Phaeacidiphilus oryzae TH49: one gene and its partner. The protein of the gene in region 1 binds, or shares a complex with, the protein of each later gene. Links are inferred from orthologs where the notes say so. Each region holds a gene or a part of one and is shown on either strand. Other genes may lie near its edges.

What was found.
Region 2: the proteins of rpsG (region 1) and tig are in contact, whole or in part, in a crystal structure (PDB 3GTY), measured with the Thermotoga maritima proteins. The link is inferred for Phaeacidiphilus oryzae TH49 from one-to-one orthologs. Residues at the interface, in WP_004081843.1 of Thermotoga maritima: Lys34, Lys52, Lys55, Glu59, Arg62, Gln63, Glu66, Asn67, Lys69, Val71, Arg95, Ala109, Lys110, Lys111, Gly112, Arg113, Pro114, Glu117, Glu121, Ile124, Ala125, Tyr127, Asn128, Asn129, Thr130, Gly131, Lys135, Asp139, Arg142, Met143; in WP_004081061.1 of Thermotoga maritima: Glu122, Val124, Val129, Leu130, Tyr133, Glu188, Gly259, Ile262, Tyr263, Glu266, Ser270, Glu273, Gln274, Glu277, Arg308, Gln311, Ile312, Ser315, Tyr316, Glu325, Arg329, Arg336, Leu363, Phe366, Trp367, Arg373, Leu377, Arg381, Leu384, Glu387.

What each region holds. Positions count from the first base shown.
Region 1 is NZ_JQMQ01000005.1:4,257,807-4,260,840, forward strand. The notes cover bases 14-2,734. They hold rpsG (30S ribosomal protein S7), read left to right. Parts: upstream 14-999; coding sequence 1,000-1,470; downstream 1,471-2,734. Other genes in these bases: BS73_RS22660 (DUF1707 and DUF4190 domain-containing protein), read left to right, coding at 14-146; rpsL (30S ribosomal protein S12), read left to right, coding at 626-997; fusA (elongation factor G), read left to right, coding at 1,513-2,734. Outside these bases: more of BS73_RS22660, read left to right, coding at 1-13; more of fusA, read left to right, coding at 2,735-3,034.
Region 2 is NZ_JQMQ01000005.1:4,983,385-4,986,636, forward strand. The notes cover bases 1-2,939. They hold tig (trigger factor), read left to right. Parts: upstream 1-728; coding sequence 729-2,150; downstream 2,151-2,939. Other genes in these bases: BS73_RS25775 (ATP-dependent Clp protease proteolytic subunit), read left to right, coding at 2,441-2,939. In the rest of the region: more of BS73_RS25775, read left to right, coding at 2,940-3,082; BS73_RS25780 (ATP-dependent Clp protease proteolytic subunit), read left to right, coding at 3,194-3,252. UniProt on the Bacillus subtilis protein: Involved in protein export. Acts as a chaperone by maintaining the newly synthesized protein in an open conformation. Functions as a peptidyl-prolyl cis-trans isomerase.

The DNA of each region.
Region 1 (3,034 bases):
GCGAACGCGGGGAGCAGGGCGAGGGGATGGCCAACGCCGGGGTGGCGCTCGGCTGGCTGGCGGTCGCCGGCTGGTCGCTGGTGCTGGTGCTGCTGGTGATCGCCGGGGTGGCGCTTGGCTCGCACGGGGTGCCGCCCGGTCGCTGAGCCGCCGGGCGGGCGGACGGGCGCGGCCCCCTTCCGTACGGCGGCCGATCGCGGCTACGGTGAGTCCGACTCCATAGACCCGAGACCCCGCGGGGCGGCCGCCGAGCTCCCCGCGGCAGGTCGGCGGCCGTCCGGTGGACCGCTTTGACCTGCGGCGCCGTATGTGTTTTGACCGGCGCCCCAGGGCTGGGTACGCTCTGACCTTGTGCCTGGGGTGTCCCCGGGTCTCTTGTGCATGCACCCGTAGCCGCCCCTGGCCTTCGGCCGGGGAACCGCAACGGCCGTTCGGCCGCCGGGGCGCTGGATGGGTCGCCGCACGCAGGGATTCCGCGTAATCACGCCGTGGTCGTTCTGCTGTGTCAGCTCGCAGCGGGCGTGCGACGGGCGAGAAGGGGCGACACACCCGACCGCGTGGGTCGGCCGCTCGGATGCTCCAGGTTAGTTTCACCCAGGCTTGGCACACAGAAATCGGAGAGACGGTGCCTACGATCCAGCAGCTGGTCCGAAAGGGCCGGCAGGACAAGGTCGAGAAGAACAAGACGCCCGCGCTCAAGGGTTCCCCCCAGCGCCGTGGCGTCTGCACGCGTGTGTACACCACCACGCCGAAGAAGCCGAACTCGGCGCTGCGCAAGGTCGCTCGTGTGCGCCTCACCAGCGGGATCGAGGTCACCGCCTACATTCCGGGCGAGGGCCACAACCTGCAGGAGCACTCCATCGTGCTCGTGCGCGGCGGTCGTGTGAAGGACCTGCCGGGTGTGCGCTACAAGATCATCCGCGGCTCGCTCGACACCCAGGGTGTCAAGAACCGCAAGCAGGCCCGCAGCCGCTACGGCGCCAAGAAGGAGAAGTAAGAATGCCTCGCAAGGGCCCCGCCCCGAAGCGCCCGGTCATCATCGACCCGGTTTACAACTCCCCGCTGGTGACGCAGCTCGTCAACAAGATCCTGCTGCACGGCAAGCGCTCCACCGCCGAGCGGATCGTCTACGGCGCCCTCGAGGGCGTGCGTGAGAAGACCAGCAACGACCCGGTGGTCGCGCTGAAGCGCGCCCTGGAGAACGTGAAGCCGACCCTGGAGGTCAAGTCCCGCCGCGTCGGTGGTGCGACCTACCAGGTGCCGGTCGAGGTCAAGCCGGGCCGGGCGAACACCCTGGCGCTGCGCTGGCTGGTCGGCTACTCCCGCGCCCGCCGCGAGAAGACCATGACCGAGCGTCTGCTCAACGAGATCCTCGACGCCTCCAACGGCCTGGGCGCCTCCGTGAAGCGCCGCGAGGACACCCACAAGATGGCCGAGTCCAACAAGGCCTTCGCGCACTACCGCTGGTAGTCCGAACCCACGTCAGTACGAGAAAGAGAGAGTCGAGCCACCATGGCTGCAACCTCCTCCCTTGACCTCGCCAAGGTCCGCAACATCGGGATCATGGCGCACATCGACGCGGGCAAGACCACCACCACTGAGCGGATCCTGTTCTACACCGGTGTGACCTACAAGATCGGTGAAGTCCACGAGGGCGCTGCCACGATGGACTGGATGGAGCAGGAGCAGGAGCGCGGCATCACCATCACGTCCGCCGCGACGACCTGCCACTGGCCCCTGAACGGCGTCGACCACACCATCAACATCATCGACACCCCCGGCCACGTCGACTTCACCGTCGAGGTGGAGCGCTCGCTGCGCGTGCTGGACGGTGCCGTCACGGTGTTCGACGGCGTCGCCGGTGTGGAGCCGCAGTCCGAGACCGTGTGGCGGCAGGCCGACCGGTACAACGTTCCGCGCATCTGCTTCGTGAACAAGCTGGACCGCGTCGGTGCGGAGTTCCACCGCTGCGTCGACATGATCGTCGACCGCCTGGGTGCGACCCCGCTGGTCATGCAGCTCCCGATCGGTGCCGAGGCGGACTTCAAGGGCGTCATCGACCTGGTGTCGATGAAGGCCCTGGTCTGGTCCGACGAGGCCGCCAAGGGCGAGATGTACGACACCGTCGACATCCCGGACACCCACACGGACGCGGCCCAGGAGTGGCGCGACAAGCTGCTCGAGACCGCGGCCGAGGGTGACGACCAGCTGATGGAGCTGTACCTGGAGGGCCAGGAGCCCACCGAGGAGCAGCTGATCGCCGGCATCCGCCGCGCGACCATCGCGGGCAACCTGACCCCGGTCTTCTGCGGCACCGCGTTCAAGAACAAGGGCGTCCAGCCCCTGCTCGACGCGATCGTCCGCTACCTCCCCTCCCCGACCGACGTCGAGGGCGTCAACGGCCACAAGGTCGGCGACGAGGAGACCGAGATCTTCCGCAAGGCGTCCGAGGACGAGCCGATGTCGGCTCTGGCCTTCAAGATCGCCGCGGACCCGCACCTCGGCAAGCTGACCTTCGTCCGGGTCTACTCCGGCAAGATCGAGGCGGGCACCCAGGTGCTCAACTCGGTCAAGGGCCGCAAGGAGCGGATCGGCAAGATCTACCGGATGCACGCGAACAAGCGTGAGGAGATCCCCTCGGTCGGTGCCGGCGACATCGTCGCCGTCATGGGCCTGAAGGACACCACCACCGGTGAGACCCTGTGCGACCCGTCGAACCCGGTGATCCTCGAGTCCATGAACTTCCCGGCTCCGGTGATCCAGGTCGCCATCGAGCCGAAGTCCAAGGGCGACCAGGAGAAGCTGGGCACCGCGATCCAGCGCCTGGCCGAGGAGGACCCGTCCTTCCAGGTCCACACGGACGAGGAGACCGGGCAGACCATCATCGCCGGCATGGGCGAGCTGCACCTCGACGTCCTGGTCGACCGCATGAAGCGGGAGTTCAAGGTCGAGGCGAACGTCGGCAAGCCGCAGGTGGCCTACCGCGAGACCATCCGCAAGGCGGTCGAGCGGATCGACTACACCCACAAGAAGC
Region 2 (3,252 bases), 730 kb from region 1 along the record:
CCGGAAAACGAGACCGGCCCCGGCCCGGCGATCTCTCGCCGGCCCGGGGCCGAGTCATACCGAGCGGGCGACGGGAATCGAACCCGCGTAGCCAGTTTGGAAGACTGGGGCTCTACCATTGAGCTACGCCCGCAGGCGCCGGGGCTGTGCCTCGGCGACCGGGGAACAGCGTAGCGGGTCGGATCAGTTGCTTGCACGCCGGTACCGTTCCGCGCGCCGGATCGGCTGCTCGGGAAGCCTGGGGACGAGGGCCCCGGGCCGCCGCGGGCCGCCGCGCGGACCCCCGTTTTCCGGGCCTTTCGCGGCCCCGGACCGCCGCTGCGGAGCGCTGCGGAAAATCTGCCGGGCGCCGGGCGGGGGAGCATGTACGCTACGTCTCGACCTGACGGGGTGTGGCGCAGGTTGGTAGCGCGTCCGCTTTGGGAGCGGAAGGTCGTCGGTTCAAATCCGGTCACCCCGACAAGTGAGAGCAGCACGAGCGGTCAGCAAGCGAGCGGGCCCGTCGCACAGCGCGGCGGGCCCGTCGCCGTTCCCCGCCGGATGCGACTGGCAGCCCGTTCCTGTGGTACCGGTAGGATGGTCCGCTGGCGGGTGTACGTGTGGCGTGTGCACGCTTTGACGTTCTGACCGCCGGCACACCCAGACATGCCAGACATGCAGAGATAGCAGACACATGCAATGGCCCGGGCATCAGCCCGGACACCGCAAGCCCCCAAGGAGACCGAACCGTGAAGAGCGCCGTGGAGACTCTGAACCCGACCCGGGTTCGACTCACCGTCGAGGTGCCCTTCGAGGAGCTCAAGCCCAGCCTCGACGCGGCGTACAAGAAGATCAACCAGCAGATCACGGTCCCGGGTTTCCGGAAGGGCAAGGTCCCGGCCCGCATCATCGACCAGCGCTTCGGTCGCGGTGTGGTGCTGGAGGAGGCCGTCAACGACGCCCTCCCGCGCTTCTACCAGCAGGCCGTCGAGGAGACCGAGGTCGACGTCATCGGCCAGCCCGACATCGACGGCCTGGAGGGCATCGAGAGCCTCGCCGAGGGCAAGGACGCCGAGCTGAAGTTCACCGCCGAGGTGGACATCCGCCCGGAGGTCGAGCTCCCCGACTTCGAGTCCATCGAGGTGACCGTCGACCCGGTCGAGGTCAGCGACGAGGACATCGACAAGTCCGTCGAGCAGCTGCGCGACCGCTTCGCCACCACCAAGTCCGTCGAGCGGGCCGCCCAGGCCGGCGACGTGGTCGTGGTGGACCTGGAGGCCAAGGTCGGCGACGAGGTCCCGGAGGACGGCACCGCGACCGGCGTCTCCTACGAGATCGGCTCCGGCCAGCTCATCGACGGCATCGACGAGGCCGTGACCGGCCTGAAGGCCGACGAGACCAAGACCTTCGCCACCACCCTCAAGGGCGGCTCCCAGGCCGGCCGGGACGCCGAGGTGACGGTCAAGGTCACCGCCGTCCAGGAGAAGGAACTCCCGGAGCTGGACGACGAGTTCGCGCAGCTGGCGAGCGAGTTCGACACCCTGGAGGAGCTGCGCGAGGACTCCCGCAAGCGGCTCACCCGGATGAAGGAGTACGACCAGGCCACCCAGGCCCAGGAGAAGGTCCTTGAGGCCCTCCTGGAGAAGGTCGAGATGCCCTTCCCGGAGAAGCTCCTCAAGGACGAGCTGGAGTCCCGTCGGCACAACCTGGAGCACCACCAGCTGGAGCCGGCCGGCCTGACCCTCGCGGACTACCTCAAGACCGAGGAGAAGACCGAGGAGGAGCTCCAGGCCGAGCTGGAGGAGCAGGCCAAGAAGGGCATCAAGACCCAGTTCGTGCTGGACGCCATCGCGTCCAAGGAGGAGCTGTCGGTCAGCCAGGACGAGCTCACCGAGCACCTGATGCGCCGTGCCGCCTCCTCCGGCATGTCGCCCGACCAGTTCGCCCAGCAGGTCGTCCAGGGCGGCCAGGTGCCGCTGCTGGTCGGCGAGGTCGTCCGGGGCAAGGCCCTGGCGCTGGTCGTCGAGGGCGCCAAGGTCGTCGACACGGAGGGCAACGAGGTCTCGTTCGAGGACGAGGACGAGACCGAGGCCGCCGATGAGGCCGTGGCCGCCGCCGAGGCGGGCGAGACCGCCGGCGAGGCCGCCGCTGACGAGGCCTCCGAGGGCTGATCCAGCGTCAGGGACCCGGGTGCGCGGCGCGCGCACCCGGGTCCTTCGCTTACCGCCCCCGCCGGATCCCCGCGTGCGGCGGTCACCCTGCGCTCACAGCGAACAGTTCTGCGTGGGGGATGGTCGGGCCAGGCCCGCGCGTTAGGGTCCTTGGTAACCACGCGGAAGACGCGTGAGGGGCCCGGACACGCGGGCCTTTGCCGGCCTTCGAAGTAAGACGTCGCGACGACGCCGGTGGCAGCGCCAGCTGCCGCCGATGCCGCCGTCCATCACAACGAGCAGGTGGATACGTGACCACTCCGCAGTTCGAGACTCCCGCGCTTGCGACCCCCCGCGCCGCCGGCGGCGATCTGGCCGGCGCCGCGCTCGGCGACCAGGTCTACAGCCGTCTGCTGAACGAGCGCATCATCTTCCTGGGCCAGATGGTCGACGACGACATCGCCAACAAGATCACGGCCCAGTTGCTGCTGCTCGCGGCGGACCCTGAGAAGGACATCTACCTCTACATCAACTCCCCGGGCGGTTCGGTCACGGCCGGCATGGCGATCTACGACACCATGCAGTACGTGAAGAACGACGTGGTCACCATCGCGATGGGTCTGGCGGCCTCGATGGGCCAGTTCCTGCTGACCGCCGGCGCCAAGGGCAAGCGCTTCGCGCTGCCGAACGCCGAGATCCTGATGCACCAGCCCTCCGCCGGCCTCGGCGGTTCCGCCTCCGACATCCGGATCCAGGCGGAGCAGCTGATCCGCAACAAGCGCCGGATGGCCGAGCTGATCGCCTTCCACAGCGGCCAGTCGGTCGAGAAGATCACTGCGGACTCGGACCGCGACCGCTGGTTCACCCCGCAGGAGGCCAAGGAGTACGGCCTCATCGACGACATCATGGCGAGCGCCGCGGACGTCCCGGGCGGCGGCGGCACGGGCGCCTGACGGCGCGTGCCGCACGGCATGCGCCTCGGCGCCTGATCCGGCGTCAGAACCCGCGCTCCGCTTCCCGACCGGCCGTCCGCCGGCCCTCCCACGAGAGGCTTTGAAGTACCGATGAATCAGCAGCATGAGATGCAGGCCACCTACGACCGCGAGCTCCGCGCCGAGGGGCG